DNA from 3 places in the Shewanella sp. A22 genome. Region 2 is predicted to be linked to each of the others. Evidence: predicted binding sites of a transcription regulator. Region 2 holds the regulator's gene; each other region holds the start of a gene.

Region 1 (7,566 bases), on a different contig from region 2:
GCCTACAGCACTTTGAACTCCCGCTGAAAGATCACATATTTAATAGGATTGGTATTAATAAAAAAGCACCCTAAAGTGCTTTTTATTACTTAGATAATAACGCTAAAACTTAACCACCAGTTTACCCTGTTGTACGGCAATTTCTTTGGTCATTTTAGCCATTAGCGCTTGACTGCTGTCGCGAGTGTCTAAGGTATACACAGGCTGGTTTTCTAAGTAATTACGTAAAAAGACCATTAGCTGTGGTGTTGCTTGGCTGATGTAACGTTCAATATCAGCGGGTTCTGACTCAACCTTGACTAAGTTTAACTGACGAAGATAAACACTTTTGGTATTACTGTCGTACCAAGGCACGGCCTCAAATGTGGTTTTTAGCTTAGCGTGTATCGGGAGTAACGGGTTATTAACGGTAATCACAGTCGCTGCTGTCACCGCCATTGTATTTGGCTTGGCGCCCAATACTACCTGCATGTCATTTAGTTTAAGTGAGACACCAATTAGCCTGTTGCCTTGTTTTACCTCAAAATGCATATCTCTATTGAGGTACTGCTCTATGTCGGACTCGGTAATACTGTACTGACTGGCACAGCCAGTCAGTAACAATAACAATCCGAGCCCAAAGCTTTTAGCCATGGTCATCATCCTGTGTTTCTCATTCCAGCTGCAACGCCAGCAATAGTTAGCATTAGCGCTAATTGAACATCTGCAGACGGTTCAACTTCTCGACGTGTACGGGCTAATAACTCGGTTTGTAAGAAGTTAAGAGGGTCTATGTAAGGGTTGCGCAGTTTAACTGACTCACGGCTCCAAGGTGTATGCGACATTAACTCAGTTGCTTGAGTTAATGATAATACCGCTTCAATACCCAATTGTAGACGTTGACGTAATTTCTCACCTAAATGATGTAGTTCAGGCTTCACTAAACATAGCTCGTAGTACTTGGCTAAGTTCGGTTCTGCTTTGGTGTAAACCATTTCTAACATTGAAATGCGGGTTTCAAAGAACGGCCATTGTTCTTCCATTTCGCGCAATAGTTCCAGCTCGCCACGATCAGCTGCATCTTGTAGTGCTTCACCTGCACCAAGCCAAGCGGGTAACATCAAGCGGTTTTGTGACCAAGCAAAAATCCACGGAATAGCACGTAAACTTTCAATGCCTCCATCGACTTTACGTTTAGCTGGACGACTACCGAGTGGTAATTTACCAAGTTCAACTTCTGGTGTGGCAGCTCTAAAATAAGCAACAAAGTCAGGCTCTTCGCGAACAATACCACGATAATGCTGAACTGATTCTTCTGCAATACGTTGCATGCAATCACGCCATGCTTTTTTAGGTTCAGGAGGCGGCAATAATGTTGCTTCCATTACTGCTGAGGTATAGAGGGCTAAACTTTGGACTGCCAATTTTGGTAAGCCAAACTTGAAGCGGATCATTTCACCTTGTTCTGTAACGCGAATACGCCCATCTACCGAACCTGGTGGTTGCGACAAAATGGCTTTATGTGCGGGCCCGCCTCCACGGCCGATAGAGCCGCCACGGCCATGGAATAACATCAATTTCACGTCGGCTTTTTTGCACACCGCAACTAGCTGCTCTTGTGCGTGATACTGCGCCCAGGCCGCTGCCATTACGCCGGCATCTTTTGCTGAATCAGAATAACCGATCATCACTTCTTGCATGCCTTTTGTGTAACCCCGATACCAATCAATGTTCAGTAGCGAGGTCATACAAGCCGCTGCACCTTCTAAGTCAGCTAGGGTTTCAAATAACGGTACAACCCGCATTGGGTTGGTACAACCGGCTTCTTTTAACAGTAATAATACGGTTAGTACATCCGATGGCTTACTGGCCATAGAAATGACATACGATCCCAACGCATTAGCTGGCTGTTGGGCGACTAAATTGCAGGTTCTTACGACTTCGACTACATCATCACTTGGCTGCCAATGTGTCGGAATAAGGGGGCGTTTGTTGGTTAATTCTCGCAGTAAAAAAGCTTGTTTTTCATTTTCGTCCCAATGATTGTAATCGCCCATGCCTAAATAACGGGTTAGTTCCGCTATTACGTCACTGTGACGAGATGCATCTTGACGAATATCGAGGCGTAACATGTGAATACCAAAACAGGCTAAACGACGTAAAATATCGAGCAACAGGCCATTTGCTATGAGCTTCATGCCACAATCGGTCAAACTGCTATAAAGTAGTTCAAGCGGTTCAAGCAAATCAGATTTATGCCAAATGAGTTCGCTAGTATCTACGTCAGGCCTTTTACCTTCAAGGCGGGCATTGAGATAATCAATGGTGTTGCGCAGTTTACAACGTAGTTGGCGTAATACATCGCGGTACGGTTCTTTACTATTATCCGTTAATGTTGATAATTCAGTATTAGCTTGCTCCATCGATAATTCGCCAAGCAAAGTCACGATGTCTTTTAAATACAGTCTTGCTGCGGCATGACGATTACGATCGAGAACCTCTTGAGTGACGATAGAGGTTACAAATGGATTACCGTCGCGGTCTCCACCCATCCAGCTTGAAAATCTTACCGGAGAAACATTAATTGGCAGTTGCTGGCCAGTTTTTTGCTCAACTTGATCATTCAGTTGGCGTAAAAAATCAGGAATAGCCTGCCACAAAGAGGTTTCGATTGTGCTTAATCCCCAGCGAGCTTCGTCAACAGGGGTTGGTCGTTCACTGCGGATTTCGTTGGTGTGCCAAATTTGCGCAATGAGCTGACGAAGACGCAGAGTGCTTTGTTTACGTTCGCGGTCAGTTAGTTGAGAGTTCTCTTGCTCGGTTAAACAATCTACAACGGCTGCGTATTTTTGAATTAACGTGCGACGGGAAATTTCAGTGGGATGTGCTGTTAATACTAAATCAATGTCTAAATTCTTTAAGCACTTAATGACATCTTTTTTATCTAAATCAGTATTAAGCATTCGTCCAAGTAGTTGCTCTACCGGATCGGGTACGCACACTAACTCGTCGCAATTACGGCTAATGGTATGAAATTGTTCTGCGATGTTCGCTAAGTTTAAAAATTGGTTGAAGGCTTTAGCAAAAGGAACCAGTTCTTCGTCGGGTAAGGAGGTTAATAACGCTAACATTTGCTCTCGAGATGCTTCGTCTCCTTGGCGAGATTTTTTCGCTAAAATACGAATTTGTTCTACTTTCTCTAAAAATGCATCGCCTAAATGGTTTTGCATGGTTTCGCCTAATATCTGGCCTAAATGCCCCACATTTGATCGAAGTGACGCATACATATCTGCCGTTTGCTCTGTCATACTTACTCCCGAAAAAAAGAACGATTTTGCCAATATCTCTTACATCACAATACCCAGCGTATCAAAATCGGTCAATACCGGGCCCATGGTTTTGTAATTTTATTCCGTAAAAATGTTACATTTTTTTTGTTTAACGCCTCACTAGATATCGTTATTACTTAATACAAGTGTGGTAAATCATTTTTTTGATTAACTCCACTGTCGGTGTTAAGTATTCTAAGCCAATAAATTCGTCTGGTTGGTGTGCTTGGTTAATGCTACCAGGACCTAACACCAAGGTTTGGCAACCCAGTTTATTAATGTATGGCGCCTCTGTGGCATAATTGACGACTTCCGCTTCGTTGCCAGACAACTCAGCGACTAACTTAGTCCACGGATTATCTGCCTTTCCTGCAAATGATTCTGCGCCCGGGTACAAAGTACTGACATTAATACTGCCAGGATACTCTTTACTAATGTCAGATAAATAGTTTAATACCATTAGTTCGAGTTCTGCTAACTCCATTCCAGGTAAAGGACGAATATCTAAGTGTAAATCGCAGCAGCCACAAATACGGTTTGCTGCATCACCACCGTGAATATGACCAAAGTTCATGGTAGGGTAAGGCACTGTAAATGCATCTTCGCGGAAGTTTTCGCTTAAATGCTGTTTCAGTTTCATCAATTGGCTAATGACTTTATGCATCACTTCAATGGCATTTAGGCCGCGGGCAGGATCTGATGAATGGCCACTACGACCAATAACACGGATCCCTTGGGCTAAATGGCCCTTGTGCATGTAGACCGGTTTTAAGCTGGTGGGTTCGCCAATGACGGCATAATCTGGTGCGACAGCCTTAGAATCGGCAAATGCTTTAGCGCCATTCATGGTCGTTTCTTCATCTGCACTAGCAAAAATAGTCAGTGGACGTTTAAATTGATCAAGCGGCATGTCTTTTAATGCTTCTAATACCAACGCAAAAAAACCTTTCATGTCGCACGTACCTAATCCATACCAGCGGTTATCTTTTTCAATCATCTCAAATGGACTTTGACTCCAACGGCCTTCATCAAAGGGAACCGTGTCGGTATGACCGGCTAGTAGAAGCCCGCCATTACCCTTGCCAATTCTGGCTATCAGATTCTGTTTATTACGCGAATCGGCAACTGTGGGCGTTTCACACTCAAATCCCAATTCACTGAACCAGTTTTGCAACAAGTTGATAACTGCATGATTACTCATATCGTGTTCAGCTTCGATTGCACTGACTGATGGTGTTGCAATCAGCTGTGTAAAACAACTTTTTAGATCTGGTAGTGTGTTCATGGGTTATCCTAAAAAATAATATGTAAAATAATTATTCACATATATTGCATAATTAATATTTCGTGGTAGTCTAGCAAACAGCATCAACCGACACCATAAATAGAACGTGAGAAATGAAAATAAACATGTGTTTTTTTACTGTTAAAACCACTATATCAATAATCAACGCGAACTTCCTACGACGATAGTTCAAAATTAGACGACTCTCGTCTAAATAGGCTATGCTGACACTTTCTCTCAATCATTATCAAAAAGAAACCAAACTTATGAAAAGCATCGCAATTATTGGCGCTAGTGGTTATACCGGCGCACAAATTACCTCGTTGATTAATGCCGACAGTAACTTCAGTGTACAAGGGTTGTATGTGTCGGAAAATAGTTTAGATAAAGGCCGTAAGTTAGCAGATTTATATCCTGCTTATAGTCATATGGCTTATACGCTATCGCCGTTATCGGATGAAGCAAAAAAGCAGATTGTTGCCGAAGCCGATGCAGTGATTTTAGCGACTGAGCATTCAGTAAGCTTAGAGCTTGCTGCATGGTTTTATCAACAAGGGCTAGCGGTGTTTGATTTAAGCGGAGCTTATCGTTTTGCCGATGTCGCTCAGTACCCTAAATGGTATGGTTTTGAACATACTCATCCTGAAGTGCTAGCTGAAGCGGTATATGGATTAGCAGAATGGAATCGCGAAAAAATTACACAAACCAGAATGATTGCCGTAGCAGGTTGCTACCCAACGGCGTCTTTATTGGCATTAAAACCACTTAAGCCGTTTTTAACTTCTATGTATCCTGTGATCAATGCCGTTAGTGGTGTGACAGGTGCGGGACGTAAAGCACAATTACACACTAATTTTTGCGAAGTCAGCCTAACACCATACGGTGTATTAGGTCACAGACATCAACCTGAAATTGCGACTCATTTGGGTCAAGAAGTCATTTTTACGCCGCATTTAGGCAATTTTAAGCGTGGCATTTTGGCGACTATTACCGTGCAGCTAAAACCGGGTACTACCGAAGCTGACGTAGAAAAAGCCTATAGCGTATATGACAACGAACCAATCGTGACGGTTAAACATAATATGTTCCCTAAAGTTGATGATGTGGTGCACACACCTAATTGTCATATAGGTTGGAAATATGATGCTAATAGTGGTTATTTAGTGGTCGCCAGTGCGATTGATAATTTAATGAAAGGTGCTGCTAGCCAAGGGCTGCAGTGCATGAAAATCCATTTCGGTGTGTAATCGAGTTGCATTAGCAAAGGAATAACAATAATGGCTACAAAATCAGTATTAGTGTTAAAAGTCGGTGGTGCATTGCTTCAATGTGAAATGGGTATGGCGCGTTTGATGACCGCTGCAGCAGAAATGCTTGCTGCGGGTCAACAAGTGATTTTAGTACATGGTGGTGGTTGTTTGGTTGACGAACAATTAACGGCTAATGGCAAAGAAACGGTTAAATTAGACGGTTTACGTGTTACGCCAGAAGATCAAATTCCTATTATTGTGGGTGCATTAGCGGGTACCTCGAACAAAATTCTACAAGCCGCGGCAGCCAAAGCTGGCATTATTAGTGTGGGCATGAGTTTAGGCGATGGCAACACGGTAACGGCAAAAATTAAAGATGAGCGTTTGGGGCTGGTGGGCGAAGTTGAACCAAAAGATGCGACCTACTTGAATTTTATTCTTAGTCAAGGTTGGATGCCAATTTGCAGTTCGATTGCGATTTCTAGTCAAGGTGAAATGTTAAACGTTAACGCAGACCAAGCCGCAACAGCATTAGCCAAATTAGTTAACGGTACGCTAGTGCTGTTATCCGATGTGTCGGGTGTGCTAGATGGTAAAGGCCAGTTAATTAGTAGCTTAAACAAAAGTGAAATTGAATACTTAGTCGCCCAAGGGGTGATAGAAAAAGGCATGAAAGTTAAAGTGGAAGCCGCTTTAGAAGTTGCTCAATGGATGGGGAAACCTGTGCAAGTTGCTTCATGGCGCGATGCCGAACAGTTAAAAACCTTAGTTAAAGGTGGGTCTGTCGGGACTCAAATACAACCTTAATGGAGTAGTAGAATATGCAGCACCTATTGTCGATAAAAGAGTTAACTCAATCTCAGCTTTTAGCCATTATTGATCTGGCTAAAAAAATTAAGAATAACCCCGCTGAGTACCGTCGTGCCTTAGATGGAAAAAGCGTTGTGATGCTATTTGAAAAGCCATCACTGCGCACCCGAGTCAGCTTTGACATTGGCATTAATAAATTAGGTGGTCACTGCTTATACTTAGACCAACAAAATGGTGCATTGGGACAACGTGAAACGGTTGCTGATTTTGCGACAAACATTTCATGTTGGGCCGATGCCATTGTTGCCAGAACATATTCACACACAACCATCGAAAAATTAGCTCAACATGGCAGCGTACCGGTCATTAATGCTTTATCTGACTTGTATCATCCATGCCAAGCGTTAGCTGACTTTTTAACACTATCAGAGCAGTTTGATGATGTCAGCAAAGCCAAATTAGCTTATGTTGGAGATGGTAATAATGTCACACATTCATTAATTTATGGTGCTGCGATTTTAGGCATGACTATGACAGTGATTTGCCCAGAAGGCGCATTCCCTGATGCACTTATCGTGACTGAAGCACAAGCATTAGCACAAAAAAATGGCGGAAAGTTAATCCTAAGTGCTGACATTAATGCCATAGAGGGTCATGATGCAATTTACACTGATACATGGATTTCCATGGGTGATGAAACACCGCTTGCCGATATTAAAGCCCGTTTTGCACCGTACCAAGTTAATAGCGATCTAATGGCTCAAGCTGGCGCTAAATTCTTTATGCATTGTTTACCAGCACATCGTGGTGTAGAAGTGACTGATGAAGTGATGGATGGCGAAGGCTCATTGATTTTACATCAAGCTGAAAATCGTATGCATGCGCAAAATGCAGTATTAGTGACCTTATTAAG
Region 2 (7,566 bases):
TGCGCACAAATTAGTTAAGCGTCAGTCTGAAGTACGTAAAGACGGCACACTACCTTGGTTACGCCCAGATGCCAAAAGCCAAGTCACGTTTGCTTATGATAATGGTAAAATCATCGGTATCGATGCGATTGTGTTATCCACTCAACATCGCGAAGACGTTAAACAAGCTGATTTGATTGAAGCGGTAATGGAAACAATCATTAAGCCGGTATTACCTGCACAATGGTTAAATAAAGACACAAAATACTTTATCAACCCAACAGGTCGCTTTGTGATTGGTGGCCCCGTTGGCGACTGCGGTTTAACCGGACGTAAAATTATTGTAGATACCTACGGCGGCATGGCACGTCATGGTGGTGGTGCTTTCTCTGGTAAAGACCCATCGAAAGTAGACCGCAGTGCGGCTTATGCTGCACGTTATGTCGCTAAAAATATTGTTGCAGCAGGGCTTGCTGACCGCTGTGAGTTACAAGTGTCTTATGCTATTGGTGTTGCCGAACCAACGTCTATCAGTATAGAAACATTTGGTACTGGTAAAGTATCGGAAGAAGTATTGATTAAATTAGTACGTCAACACTTTGAATTACGTCCATACGGCTTAACGGCAATGTTAGATTTAGCGCGCCCAATCTATCAGCAAACTGCTGCTTATGGCCACTTTGGCCGTGATATCTTCCCATGGGAAGCGACTGATAAAGCTGAAGCACTACGTGCCGATGCTGGTTTATAATCAGCTAGCATAATTATCGTCTTAAGCTAGTATCTGTATTAAGCTAAATTAGATAAAATAAAACCGCCAACTGGCGGTTTTATTTTATTTAATTGGCAACGCAATGATTTGCTCTCAACATTTGTTCTCAACAATGGCTCAGGTTATGTATCAACCCACATGGCTAGACACAAAAATAACAACAAATCACCAACCATCGACTACGACTAACACCAACGCGCTTAACTGCCCTGAGGTTAAACAGTGGTCTGCAATTAAGTTATTCTATCGTCAACATATGCCTTATGCTCGGTTAGCTCAGAAAGAATCTGTGGCTGTGATTCATCATTTAAGTTCACTCAATATGAATGAAGTTGATATAAACCAGCAAAAAATAATCGCTGCTATCAGGGTAAAACCTATGGGCCAATATCAATTAATCAATGGATTATTGGTTCATCCTGACTACCGTGGACAACAGCTTTCAATTCAGTTATTGAAATTTATTGCCCCCCAATTAATCACTAAAAATTGCTTCTTGTTTACTCATCCATGGTTAATTGGCTTATATCAACAGCAACACTTTATCGTTATAGATCAAAATGATTTATCTGCGATGCCTGCAGAAATCACTCAGCTGTATCGTCGCTATCACAGTAAACAACGACCACTAGTATTAATGCAGCTCAATGAACCCGATAAATAATCTAACTGAATAAAATCCATAAACCAAATTCAGACAACATTAAATGATATTGAAGATCTACATAAGGTCTATTAAGCAACAATAAACTCAGCACTATATAGTGCTGAATACGAGGTCATTTAACCCGTTAACAATGATCGAAATGCGAACTTTCTATACACATAAACGACACTTGCTGCATTGTCATTACTGGCACTTCTTTGACACAGATAGACGCTAAGTTAATCCGCTCGATATCGGTAAATAGCGTAATCGCTGCATGATAATTATTGGTTACACCACAAAATAACCACATATCTTGCCAGCGCACAAAATATCCCGTTTGTTGCAATTGCGGATTATCTGGATTTTGTAAATCAACTTCGACACACTCATACAACTGTGCCGCGTCAGCCAACACTGCGACTACCAGCTTCATATTGTCAAATGCAGATAGCCTTAAATCCAAGTAGGGCGAAAACAGTGCTTCAAAGTTAGTACTCATAGAATTCCTCATAAATAACCACTTTAACAACACCCTAGCTTGACATCACGTTATGTTAGTCGTGGCCAATAAACAATAATCACGTTGTTCAAAACTGAATCGAACAATTTCTGTCATTGCGGCTTTTTGTTTGTGTGCCGCTAGTGAACGGGCATTGTCCGCAGCAATATATGTCACCATAAAAGGAAAGGTATTTGCTACTTGTTTTTTTAATTCTGTAACCAATGCTGAAAACACTCCTTTGCCACGTTTTGATTCTTGTATCCAAACGGGCCCATATTGGCACGTGTTAGTCGTCGATAAAGCTTGCCCATTCAAATCGGCAAACTTAAGTTTTTGAATAATATGTCGGTACAATGGTTGTGCGGAAAAAAATGACCATTTTGCCGCTATCACATAACCAATGATCTGGCCTTGCTCTTCAGCTACGATAAACCAATGTTGATTAATCAACTGACCCACCTCACCTTTTGTAAATGAATGAGCATGAAGTTGGCTATGTGAACCTAACAACTCATCATCAACATGGGCACGCTCTAACTGCACAATGGCAGCCACATCGGTTGATAAGGCCTTACGGATGATAAATGACAATGGTTATTCCTTTGACTCTGAATTAGAAGGTTGTTTCTTGGCCCATTCTATCACTAGAGCAACCGGCAACGGAGACATAATTAATGTGCCAACACCAATGAGTAAAGCCACGAGCAACATACCGCTGACTTGTTGGGCTAAATCTGTTTGCCAATATAATCCGACCCCCAGGAGCAACATGATAATGCCAACAAAATGCAATACTTTGACTAATTTGAGCATGTAAACCCCTTTAGCTACGTTAAATAATGTTCATCAAACCAAAACATTACATTTATTTACGCTTTTATTAATACTCAAGTAGTAGAATAAAGTTAATTTTTTTGTATTTGGAACTCTCCCATCATGATAAAGCACATTATCGGCTCCATATTCATATTTTTAGGCCTTAGCGCTTGTCAAAGCCAAACTCAAATTGTTTCAAATGATCAGTTAGTTGGTCTTTGGCATGTCGACGTCGTCCTAGATACTCCAACAATTAATAATAGCCCAGCAACTTTAGTTTTTGCCGAAAATGGTGAACTAACAGGTAATAACAGTTGTAATCAGTTTTCAGGTCATTACACCCAGCAAGGCAACATGTTACAACTTACTCCGTCTGGCTCAACCATGAAAGCCTGTGTCGATAGTTTAATTGCACAAGAAACTGAGCTTATGCAGGCCATCTCATTAGTAAAGCAAATTGATTTTTCTAAAGGTAAACTGAATCTATTGTCAAAAAATGGTGTCACACTACTGATACTCACGAAACAATTATCACCGTTATCCTAAACACCATTACATAACGACCCTCTGTTCAAGATAATAATGTCTATCAAACAGAACCTTGTCTCGCTACCTGTGATGCATTAACGTCGATAAATCAAAATAAACGATTGGTACTGCTAGCAACATCAAATGACAAATATAATATCAAATAGAAAATGATGTGATTTAGGCTGATTTTCCCCACAGTTCCGCTTAATTTGCGTTGATTTAACGATGGTAAGTGTCAGCATAAGGTTCCACTAATAATTGAATTTTTATTCAAAAAAATTGATTCTATCTTGACTTGATAGGTCAATCTATTCAAAATGTGCTAGTTTTTTGAATAACAACTATAAGATGAACTATCATTATGCCAGCGACAAAAAATCAGGATGAGCTCGTTAGAACTTTTAAAGCGATTCTTAAAGAAGAACGTTTTGGAAGCCAAAGCGAAATTGTTAATGCGCTTCAGACCGAAGGATTCGGTAATATTAATCAATCTAAAGTATCGCGCATGCTCAGCAAATTTGGTGCTGTGCGAACTCGTAATGCTAAGCAAGAAATGGTGTATTGCCTCCCAGCAGAACTTGGTGTGCCTACCGCGGGTAGCCCACTGAAAAATTTAGTTTTAGATGTTGATCACAATCAAGCCATGATAGTCGTTAGAACCAGCCCTGGGGCTGCACAATTAATTGCCCGTCTGCTTGACTCAATAGGCAAACCTGAAGGAATATTAGGCACAATCGCTGGGGATGATACTATTTTCATTTGCCCTGCGAGTATAAAAACGATTGATGACACCTTAGAAACAGTTAGATCTTTATTCAATTATAGTGAATAAAAAACATCAGAATAAAAAAGCAATGCCATGGCATTGCTTTTTTATTCTCTAAATTAATACCAATTCCAATAATTATTTGGTTATTTGGTTATTTGGTTATTTGGTTATTTGGTTATTTGTAACTTATACATCATTAAACTGAATTAAAAAATCAAGCGATGGCACAAAAAATGATGAGCCAGTCAGTGCTTTAGTAAATAGCATTAAATGATCATGGTTTCCATCACTATCACCATGCACCATGCTCCTAAGCATTTTTTCAAAATGTTCAGGCGTACGGCAAACAGAAATAAAGATCAATCCTTGCTCTTTCGTCGAACCATAAGGCATGCTTTGACGTAATATTTCTAATGACTTACCTTGTGAATCCTTTAAATTAACTCGTTTTGTATGGCTGGTTAATGGTTTATCTTCTGATTCATACTCAATATCATCAACTTTGGTACGCCCAAAAATATCTTCTTGCTTTTTAAGAGGTAAACGATGCCATTTACTTAAGTTATGCATGTATTTTTGTACATGAACATAACTACCAGAAACAAATTTCTCATCTTCATTACCAACAAGTGCAACCTCTTGACGATGACGCCCTTTAGGGTTTTCTGTTCCATCAACAAAGCCGGTTAAGTCACGACTGTCCATAAATCGGAAACCACGTTCTTCATCCACTAACTCAACCAAGTCTTCAAACATTTGGTTAATTTCGTTGGCTACAAGATGCAAAATATCATAGCGATCACAACGGATATGAACAAATAAATCGTATTCCATTGCAGGTGCATCACGATTGCCTTCATTCATAGCTGGAAAAGGTTTTAATAGCGCTGGACGTGCCTCAGGATAGAAGGTGTCCCAAAAATTTGCTCCGATCCCCACAAAACCATTAAAAGCACTATCTGCATATTGATCTGTGAGCTCGTAAATATACTGCGCAACATTCGCTATAGAGGGGCGCAATTGATCTTCAACACCGTCGTTGGCATTAAACATCAAGTACACACTGTGTAAATTCCCTTCAGCACAAATCCCTAACTGTTCACGAGGCATAACTTGGTTACCCATATTAACTTCATCCACCTTAATACTTTATGTCGGCCTAAATGGTGATAACTTAACGCTTTTATATTTGCAGGACATTGCATTTATCAACAACGCTGCTCATAACCTTAGCGTAATCAAATATAAATTACGTGAAGTGTACTCACATTTAACCAATTTGTAATACACATTGTACTCATATTCGTTCATATAAAAGGCTGAACATCATTAACGACCCAGATTAGGATTAACAAATAAATTTGTCACTCGTAAAGGTTGCGGTATTAATAGTTAACTAAAAATCACCAATGGGTGATCGGCAATACTAATATCCACTCTCTGCTCTCTCGTTAAGGTAATTAATGGGCTCGTCACATCCAAAATGTCGTCACCTATTTGAACACGATAATGACATACAGTGCCAAGAAAGCAACGCTCAACAATATACCCACGGCCGCTGTTACTAGGATGCAATTCAATTTGTTGAGGTCTCAATAATAATTGGCCTTGATTGCCTACAGGTAAAGACAATGCTTCAGTGCTATTGAGCTCACCTAGAGAAGACTGAACTTGATGATTAGATATTACCGTTACAGGTAAATAATTACCGGTTCCTAAAAAATCGGCAACATAGCGATCTGTAGGCGAAGAATATAATGTTTCAGCTTTGCCATGCTGGATAATTGCGCCATTTTTAAATAAAGCCAATTTATCTGCAAACACAAATGCTTCATCTTTACTGTGAGTCACAAACACTGCACTCACATTACGTTGTTTCAAAATCGCACGAATTTCCAACATCATGTCGTTACGAACCTGTGAATCAATATTGGAAAAAGGTTCATCTAACAACAACAGCTCTGGTCTATAAGCTAATGCCCGCGCAATAGATACCCGTTGCTGCTGACCGCCAGATAATTCATGTGGATAACGAGATGCCAAACCAGTGAGTTTAACTAACTCAAGCATTTCCTCTAATCGAGTTAATCGCTCCGCGGGATTAAGGTTATTCACGCCAAATAAAATATTATCAGCCACGGTTAAATGCGGAAATAAGGCATAGTCTTGAAAAATCATTCCTACACCACGTTGCTCACTGGCAACAAACACGCCGTCAGCACTCAGCACTTGACCATTAATGCTAATACAACCTTGGGAAATGGCCTGCAAACCTGCAATAACACGAAGAAGAGTCGTTTTACCACAACCACTAGGGCCTAACAATGCAACTATTTCACCTTGCTGCAAGGTCAGGTTTAAATCGCGTAAAATAACCTGACCTTGATAATCACTGCATATATTTTCAATCGTTAACGTTGACATATTTAGTCTTGTTGCTCCAATGAACGGTTAAGATAAATCAAGGGAACAAGCCCAACTAATACAATAACAATAGCAGCCAATGCACCATGTTCGAGCCTTTCATCTGACACAAACTGAAAAACATATGTCGCTAAATTCTCGAATCCTATAGGGCGCAATAATAACGCTGCAGGTAACTCTTTCATACTTTCAATAAACACCAACAAAGCACCGGCAAAAATCCCCTTACGCAATAAAGGTAAATGCACTCGCCATAATAGTTGAGTAGGCGTTCTCCCTAAAGTAATGCAAGCCATATCTAAAGAAGGGGAAATACGTTTATAACTGTTTTCTAAACTGCCGATGGATATCGCAATAAAACGAACACAAAATGCAAAAATTAATGCACAGACACTGCCTGTTAATAATAAACCAGGGCCACGAACACCAAACCAGTCGTAAACATCGTTAATTGCAAAATCGATAAATGTCAGGGGCACCAAAACACCAATAGCCAACACGGTTCCAGGTAAAGCGTAACCCGTACAACTTAACCTCGAAGGAAGATGATCACTTTTACGTGGACTGACACGACGTACAAACATCAATATCAATGATAAAACCACACATACTGCACTAACGATAGCAGCAATGTATAAGCTATTTAAACTATATTGCCAAAAACGAACATCCCAACTTTCGTAAAAATAATCAACCGCATACCCACACAACACCAAAAAAGGTAGCAAAAAAGCAATAAACAATAATAGCGCGCAATAACTTAATGCGAGCCAAGATTTTTTTGAAGACAGTACATACCTGTCAGCTTCATTGAGAGAAGATTGCTTTTGAAATAATTGTTGTTTGCGGCGGGCAAATCGTTCAAAACCAATCATGGAAAATACAACTAACAACATAATAGCTGAGAGCTTTGCCGCAGCGGTCAGACTGCCATAACCTAGCCAAGTATCATAAACCGCTGTCGTTAATGTTGGTACAGCAAAATAGCTCACTGTAGCAAAGTCTGCTGCGGTCTCCATTGCAACAAGTGCAACACCAACCGCTAAGGCAGGTCTTGCCATAGGCAGTGCAAGGCGCCAGAAACTGCGCCACGGACTACATCCCATCACACGGGATGCATACAA
Region 3 (7,566 bases), on a different contig from region 2:
CACCAAGTTAACCACACCTTGTGGTAAACCAGCTTTATCCCAACATTTCAGCATTAATTCTGCCACTTTAGGGGTTAATTCTGATGGTTTAAATACCACGGTGTTACCGGCAAGTAATGCTGGCACTATGTGACCGTTTGGTAAGTGTCCTGGGAAGTTATATGGGCCAAATACTGCAACAACACCATGAGGTTTGTGACGTAATACGGCACGCCCTGCTGGTAAATCGTTAGTTTCGGTACCGGTACGTTTATCGTGAGCTTTTGCTGACAATGCAATCTTACCAATCATTGCGCCAACTTCTGTAGCCGTTTCCCACTGTGGTTTACCCGTTTCTTGAGCGATAGTTTCGGCTATTTCGGCTTTATTTGCTTCTAGTTGTGCGCGATAAGCTTCCACAATGGTTAATCGGGCTTCATAGCCCAACATAAACCAATCAAACTGCGCCGCACGAGCGGCATCTACAGCTGCATTGACTTGAATAGCAGTAGCTGTGTTACCTTGCCAAATTACGTCACCATTGGCAGGGTTTTTTGAGTTAATTTCATGACCTTCGCCAGCTAACCACTGACCTTGAATATATTGTGTCATTTCTTGCTCCTACATTGCTAAAACACGAATTTGCTCGCCATCGCCAACCATAAGACCTGCTGCGATTTCAGGACTAATTACAACATTATCGTGTTCATCAGAGACCAACAATTTAGCAGCTGATGCACGATAATCAGCTAACGATGTGTTGGAAATAATAAAGTGGTGATCACCATGTGGCATTTTGCCAATTGATACCGTTAATAAGCGGCTTTTTTTCACAGAACGGATTTCTGTCAACGCACATTCAACTGTCGGGCCACCATCAAAAATATCAACATAATTACGAAACTTAAAACCTTCAGCTTGTAATAAACGCAAGGCAGGTTTAGTGTTTTTATGAACTTCGCCAATCACTTTTTGCGCTTTTCTAGGCAGCATGCACACGTACACAGGGTTACGAGGCATCATTTCGGCCATAAAGGCTTTTTTACCTAAGCCTGATAAGTAATCAGCTTCAACAAAATCAATCCCTAAAAAATTATGCTGTAGCCACTCATAAAATGGTGAATCACCGTGTTCATCACTCACGCCACGCATCTCTGCTATCACCGTTTTACCAAAGCGTTCTGGATGTTGAGCTAACAATAGAAAACGTGAACGGGACAACATCCGACCATTATTACCTTTGCGATAACCGTCTTTTAAAAACAGAGTGCACACTTCTGCTGCACCGGTGTAGTCGTGGCATAATGTCAGGGTTTCAACTTCATTGCGGACAGAGATTTGTTGAGAATGATAGACCTCTGTCCCTAAACGGTAATGATAAAAGGCATCGTTCATACCCACTGCAGCTTCAATACCACAAGTGCCAACGACTTCATTCGTTTTCAAGTCTTCTAGCACCATTAAATAACCTTCGTCACAAGGTTTATCAACATGCTTAGCAAAAGATGCCTCTGCCCTAGCAATCTTTGAACGCAGTAACTCTTCGTTAACTGGTAAAGACGTAAAACCGTGGCCTGATTCAACTGCGATACTATAAAGTGCATCGTAATCACTTGCACGGATAGGACGTATGATTAACATCTTAATCTCCTCATTGCGCCACTAGCAAACCGCGCTGAAATATATTTCAGCGCTTATTTACTTTGTTTGCGTACCCAAACAAAAAAATGCAAGCTGGGCTTGCATTTTCTTTGTTAACTAACCTGCAACCACTTTTGCTACAGCACGTTCAAAACGCAATAAGCCTTCGGCGATATCAGCTTCTGGGATAACCAATGAAGGAGCAAAACGAACCACATTCGCACCAGCCATCAAACTCATAAGACCTTCAGCAATAGATGCAACTAAAAATTCTCGACTGCGGCCTTCATACTGTTCATTCAATACCGCACCAATTAACAAGCCTTTGCCACGAATTTCACTGAATACATGATATTTGTCATTGATTGCCGCTAAGCCATCACGAAATAACTGTTCACGATGCTTAACACCATCAAGCACTTCTTTAGTATTAACCACGTCCATGACCGCATTACCGATAGCGCAAGCCAGTGGGTTACCGCCATAAGTAGAACCATGAGTACCAATTTTAAGGTGGGCGGCAATTTTTGCAGTCGTTAGCATTGCTGCAATAGGGAAGCCACCACCTAACGCTTTAGCGCTAGTTAAAATATCTGGCACAATATCTGTACCCATGTAAGCAAATAACTCTCCAGTACGACCTACACCGGTTTGCACTTCATCAAAAATAACTAATGCATCATGCTTATCGGCTAAACGACGTACCGCTTTTAAAAATTCAGGATCACCATTAATAATCCCACCTTCACCTTGAAGAGGTTCAAGCATAATGGCGCAAGTTTTGTCAGAAATAACCGCTTCAAGCGCAGCAATATCATTAAAAGGCACATGAGTAATACTTTGAGGCTTAGGACCAAAACCATCTGAGTAGGCAGCTTGCCCCCCAACAGTAACAGTAAAAAATGTACGGCCGTGGAAAGCTTTATCAAATGCGATAATTTGATCTTTATCCACACCATGGTTATCGAGTGCATAACGACGAGCCAATTTAAGTGCAGCTTCGTTCGCTTCTGCACCAGAGTTAGCAAAATAAACGCGTTCGGCAAATGTCGCATTAACTAACTTAGTCGCCAAGGCTAATGCCGGTTCGTTAGTCATTACGTTTGATAAATGCCATAACTTTTCGCCCTGCTCTTTTAATGCAGACACTAAATCTGGGTGACAATGACCTAAACAATTGACTGCAATACCACCAGCGAAATCAATGAACTCTTTACCTTCTTGATCCCACACTCGACTACCCGCTCCGCGGACAGGAATAACTGCGGCAGGCGCATAATTAGGCACCATAACTTCATCAAATTGGGCACGGGTTAGATTCATTTCTACACTCATTGCTTTTTATCCTTCAGGTTATAAGTAGCTTGAAAGCCACTGTTTCCGCCATTTTCTTTATATTATTTAAGTGCATTAGCGGAAGTTTGTATTATTTATGCGACATTATTAGCGAAAATGTGATCAAAATACCAGTTCAGTACCATTAACTTCTGTTGAGCTAACTGACATTATGCATAAAGAGTTAAAAATATGACCAAACAAAGCGTTTATTACTGGGTTATAGAGCATAAATAGTCATAAAAAAAGTTATTCCACTTCATTTTGTGTAGCTATTCATCAAAAGTGAATAATTACACAGATTTAACATTTGCCGTGTTGAAAGTTTAAACCTGTTTAGAGTAAATCGAGCTTACGGAAATTTTTCCCTTTAAGCCTAATCAATTCTTGAGGTGAAAATTGATAATAATCGAACATTATTCGTTTCTCTTGTGGGTCGATTTTCTGCTGCTCTTCTAATAAAAATACCTTAGCATAGCAACTTGCTTTAGCCACAATGGCGGCATCGACAGATAACTCAGTGAAATGATAGTCGTGATCTAATTCTTTTAACACGTGCGTAATCGGTGAGTCTTCAAACTTAAGCAGTGTCAGTATCTGCCAATTTAAACGATGGCTATGTTGCATGACTTGTTCTAATACTGCTTCTGTAGGAAATTCTGTCGCCATAATAGCATCGTATACTTGCTTGTCTCGGCTATGACTGGCTTCTTCTAGCCAAGCGCCGCACGTTTTATCAAATATTCGACCACTCAAGCTGAGCATAATGGATGTTGAAAATTGATACATTAAGGCACAGCTAAATGACAAGTTCGACTCTTCATTATGTAACTCTGCTAGCGTTTGCGCGGCTATAGCACTAACAATGCTGTATCGCCAGAGTTTCCGAGTAATCCACAATAAATTAGTGTTGCCCGAAGGCAACCAGTTACGTAGACAAAAATAAGGGATCAGCAAACGTAAATTTTCAATACCAATGTAGTTCAGAGCCAACTTAATGTCGGTCACTTGCGTATCAGTATTTTTATGTCGTCGATGACTTGATGCAGGACTGTTAATTACATGAATTAAGTCACGCGATAGCCAATTAATGCTTTCAATAATTGGACGAAGTCGATTGATATTAAGGTCTGAGCGCAATAACAAATCAAGCAGTAAAATTTGGCTTTCACTAATGCCTGAAGCTTCTAATATCATTTGTGGAAAAATTAATTGATGTTCTAGCGCATTATTAACGGTATGAGTTAATTGCTCAGATACTTCAAGATACACATTTTTTTCGTTAGTTTGCTTTTCTAGACGGAGTTTTAATGCCTGACGCTCTATATCAAGTTTATTAGCACTGTCTTCTAACTCTACGCTCAATTCATCAACCATAACATTGGCTTTATGTTTGCCTACAATCAGCTGTGTATAGAGTCGGCGCTCGATTTCAATAACTTTTCCGGGCCGAACTCCTCCGGCGATAGATATAGCCACTCACATTGCCTTTTACTGTTTTAATCGATTATAAAATAAAAATTAAGGCTTCTCTAAGGAAGCCTTAACAATGATTTATTTATTTGAACGTAAACCATATTACTTAAGTTCTTGTTCAAATAACTTATAAATTCGGCGGTATTCGTCTAACCAACTTGATGGTTGCTTAAACCCATGCGGCTCAACTGGATAGATTGCCGTTTCAAACATTGGTTTCTCTAATTCAATCAAACGCTGCACCATACGAACACTATCCTGAAAGAACACATTATCATCTAATACACCACTCATAATAAGCAATGGTTTTTGTAATCCCTGAGCATGTTCTATCGGCGAGCTACGCTCATAAGCGATAGGATCAACGTCAGGCGTATTTAAAATATTAGAGGTATATGGCGCATTATAATGCGCCCAATCAGTAACAGGCCGTAATGCGGCTCCTGCTTGGAATAATTCAGGTTCATTAAACAATGCCATAAATGTCAGGAACCCGCCATACGAACCACCGTAAGTCCCTACGCGTTGTGTATCTACATTAGCATTTTTTGCCATCCATGCCACACCATCTTGTAAATCTTCAACTTCAGGATGCCCCATATTACGGTATATCGCAGTACGCCAATCACGGCCATACCCCTTTGAACCGCGATAATCCATATCCATTACCACATAACCTTGTTGAGTTAATAGGTTATTAAACATAAATTCACGGAAATAGCCCGAAAAGCCATAATGGGCATTTTGCAAATAACCCGCACCATGATTAAACATTACCGCGGGGTATTTTTCTGCTTGCGTAGCGTCATAGCCTTGTGGCAGGTAAACTCTCGCATAAATTTGTCCTGCACCATGGCTTGACGGTACCGTAACAACCTGCGGCACCTGCCAAGGATATTGTGTAAACGCTGTGCTGGCATAATGGGTTAATTGGCTAATTTCTCCGCCAATAGGTTGAATATATAACTCATCGGGGCGCACTGCAGAAGATGCCGTTAATAATAATGATTGTCCATCAGGGCTTAAACTATAATCCAATTTACCTAACCATTGCGTCAATTGCTCTGTCTTGCCACTAGCAATCTCTACTCGGTAGACATTGTAACTCCCAGGGTGGTCTTTATTAGCACGATAATACAAGTATTTAGCATCGGGAGATAACGTCACGCTATCAACAACAAATTGACCGTTGGTGAGTGCCGTGATGTTACCCGAAGCCGTTTTGATATATAACTGCGAAAAGCCAGATTCTTCAGATAAATAGTACATAGTGTCTGTACCCGGTATCCAGCCAAATTGATTAAAATTGTAGTTTACCCATGCATCGTCATGTAAGCGATGTTCCGTTGCTAATGTAGCTTTTTGAAGGTCCACACTTGCGAGCCAACGGTCTTTATTGTCAACAGCCTCAAGCATTACCAATAGCTTATCGTCCGTACGATTCCATTGAATAGCACTTTGATTCCACCCCCAATCTTGCATTAATTGTATCGCGCGCGGGTCTTTTTCACTTTTATAGAGCTTACCTTGCGCCTTAGCGTTTTCAGATTTAACGCTTGCAAGTACATCTTGGTCGAAACCCGTTAACCCTTCGATAGTAATGTCTTTTTTACTGTGTTCTACAAGGTCAAGTAACACCAAGCGTTGACCAGGAAACACATCTTCAGCAACCCGCGCACGAGCAGGGACTGAATCAACATAACCTTCTTGACCTAAGTAGTTTGGCATAATGTCGTGTTCTGCACGCCAATCATAATTTTTATCGGTTAATGCTAGTAACACGTAACGCCCATCTGGCGACAGACTCATTTCAGAAACAACCTCTGCATCTCCCAAATACCAAGGTTTAGCAGAAAACGTTGGATCAGCATTAGCCAATGAATCGCGGTACTGTTCGCGAGCAACACTATTGTCATGTTGCATTGCAACATATTGAATTAATCGATGCTGCTGTTTGGCAATGAAGCTACTCGGCTCTAGCGTGTCTTTAGGTTCATTTGCCATCTGGATTGCGGCAATTTGCTCTAATAGCCCACTAGATTGATGTAAACGAAAAATGTTATTACCTTGCCAAAATGCAAGATCGCCATTGGTTAAAAAACTAACACCAGCAATGGCATCGTTTTGGCGAGTGATTTGCTTAATCTCACCACTTGTTAAATCTTTTACAAAAACATTCCCTTGGTAGATATACGCTTTTTGAGTTTTAGCTTGGTTGATTACTCCATTACGTTGATCTGCAAGATGTAACTGGTTTAATTCAAGCTTATTGGCTTCAGATTGACCAAGAATATGCTGATAATAATCGCGCTGAGTAGCTTGATGAGCTTGGCGACTAAAATATACTGACTGACTGTCATCACTCCAATAAGCGCCTTGAGCAAGTATTCCCATCCAATCTGGATTGGCCATAACTTGATTTAGCGTTAAGGGCTGTTTGGCTTTTGGGGGTTGTGCTAATGGCACGGTCAATGTTGTAGTCGGCGTGTCGATAACCATTGTATCGTCATGTTTGGCAGTGGCTGCACAGCCACTGATTATTGCCAAAGAAAGTGCACTCACCGCAAAGTTTCGCATAAAGCTTGTCATGGTCATCCCTTTTATTTTTTAAGCGTTATTTATAGCACAAATAAACGCGAGAATTTAGCCAGGTTCATTGCAGAAGTTGTAACAGAATACGTGATAATAAACCTGTAGATATACCATTAATGGCACCTTATAAATGTAAAAAGTTATTAAGTAGTTCATGACCTTGTTGAGTCAAAATAGATTCTGGATGAAACTGAACACTGTAAATACGTAGCGCACCATGACTCATCGCCATAATTTCACGCCCATAGTTAGGATCATCAAACCACGCATCGAGCCGAAACCCACTTGGTACTTGATTAATTAATAATGAATGATAGCGAGTCACCCGTAAAGGCAAGGCTAGCTGAAAAAATAGCCCTTGTTGATTGTGTTCAATCAAACTAGTTTTACCGTGCATCACTCGCTTAGCGCGCACAACATCTTCGCCAAACACTTGTGCAATAGCTTGATGCCCTAGGCAAACGCCTAAAATAGGAATTTTCCCGGAAAAATGTTTAATAACAGCAAGTGAAATACCCGCTTCATTAGGTGTGCATGGCCCTG

The links. Region 2 encodes ArgR, which controls arginine synthesis, uptake and breakdown. Its sites were predicted from a motif close to ANTGAATANNTATTCANT; they were not measured.
Region 1: argC (N-acetyl-gamma-glutamyl-phosphate reductase) is a predicted target of ArgR. The motif match lies at 4,616-4,633, and genes of this name have one in related genera.
Region 3: ACWXWT_RS07325 (aspartate aminotransferase family protein) is a predicted target of ArgR. The motif match lies at 3,180-3,197, and genes of this name have one in related genera.

The regions. Positions count from the first base shown of each region.
Region 1 covers NZ_JBSQBN010000003.1:80,658-88,223, reverse strand. Annotated here, with positions in the region: gene ACWXWT_RS01490 (DUF1439 domain-containing protein) at 103-642, opposite strand; gene ppc (phosphoenolpyruvate carboxylase) at 639-3,287, opposite strand; gene argE (acetylornithine deacetylase) at 3,442-4,593, opposite strand; gene argC (N-acetyl-gamma-glutamyl-phosphate reductase) at 4,860-5,840, shown strand; gene argB (acetylglutamate kinase) at 5,871-6,650, shown strand; gene ACWXWT_RS01465 (ornithine carbamoyltransferase) at 6,665-7,566, shown strand, end outside.
Region 2 covers NZ_JBSQBN010000006.1:32,695-40,260, reverse strand. Annotated here, with positions in the region: gene metK (methionine adenosyltransferase) at 1-730, shown strand, start outside; gene ACWXWT_RS02430 (GNAT family N-acetyltransferase) at 876-1,415, shown strand; gene ACWXWT_RS02425 (hypothetical protein) at 1,543-1,899, opposite strand; gene ACWXWT_RS02420 (N-acetyltransferase family protein) at 1,945-2,493, opposite strand; gene ACWXWT_RS02415 (hypothetical protein) at 2,497-2,715, opposite strand; gene ACWXWT_RS02410 (META domain-containing protein) at 2,839-3,264, shown strand; gene argR (transcriptional regulator ArgR) at 3,611-4,081, shown strand; gene ACWXWT_RS02400 (Dyp-type peroxidase) at 4,205-5,143, opposite strand; gene ACWXWT_RS02395 (ABC transporter ATP-binding protein) at 5,411-6,442, opposite strand; gene ACWXWT_RS02390 (ABC transporter permease) at 6,445-7,566, opposite strand, start outside.
Region 3 covers NZ_JBSQBN010000028.1:13,659-21,224, reverse strand. Annotated here, with positions in the region: gene astD (succinylglutamate-semialdehyde dehydrogenase) at 1-591, opposite strand, end outside; gene astA (arginine N-succinyltransferase) at 601-1,620, opposite strand; gene ACWXWT_RS07325 (aspartate aminotransferase family protein) at 1,738-2,955, opposite strand; gene ACWXWT_RS07320 (HDOD domain-containing protein) at 3,292-4,434, opposite strand; gene ACWXWT_RS07315 (prolyl oligopeptidase family serine peptidase) at 4,534-7,020, opposite strand; gene ACWXWT_RS07310 (aminodeoxychorismate/anthranilate synthase component II) at 7,148-7,566, opposite strand, start outside.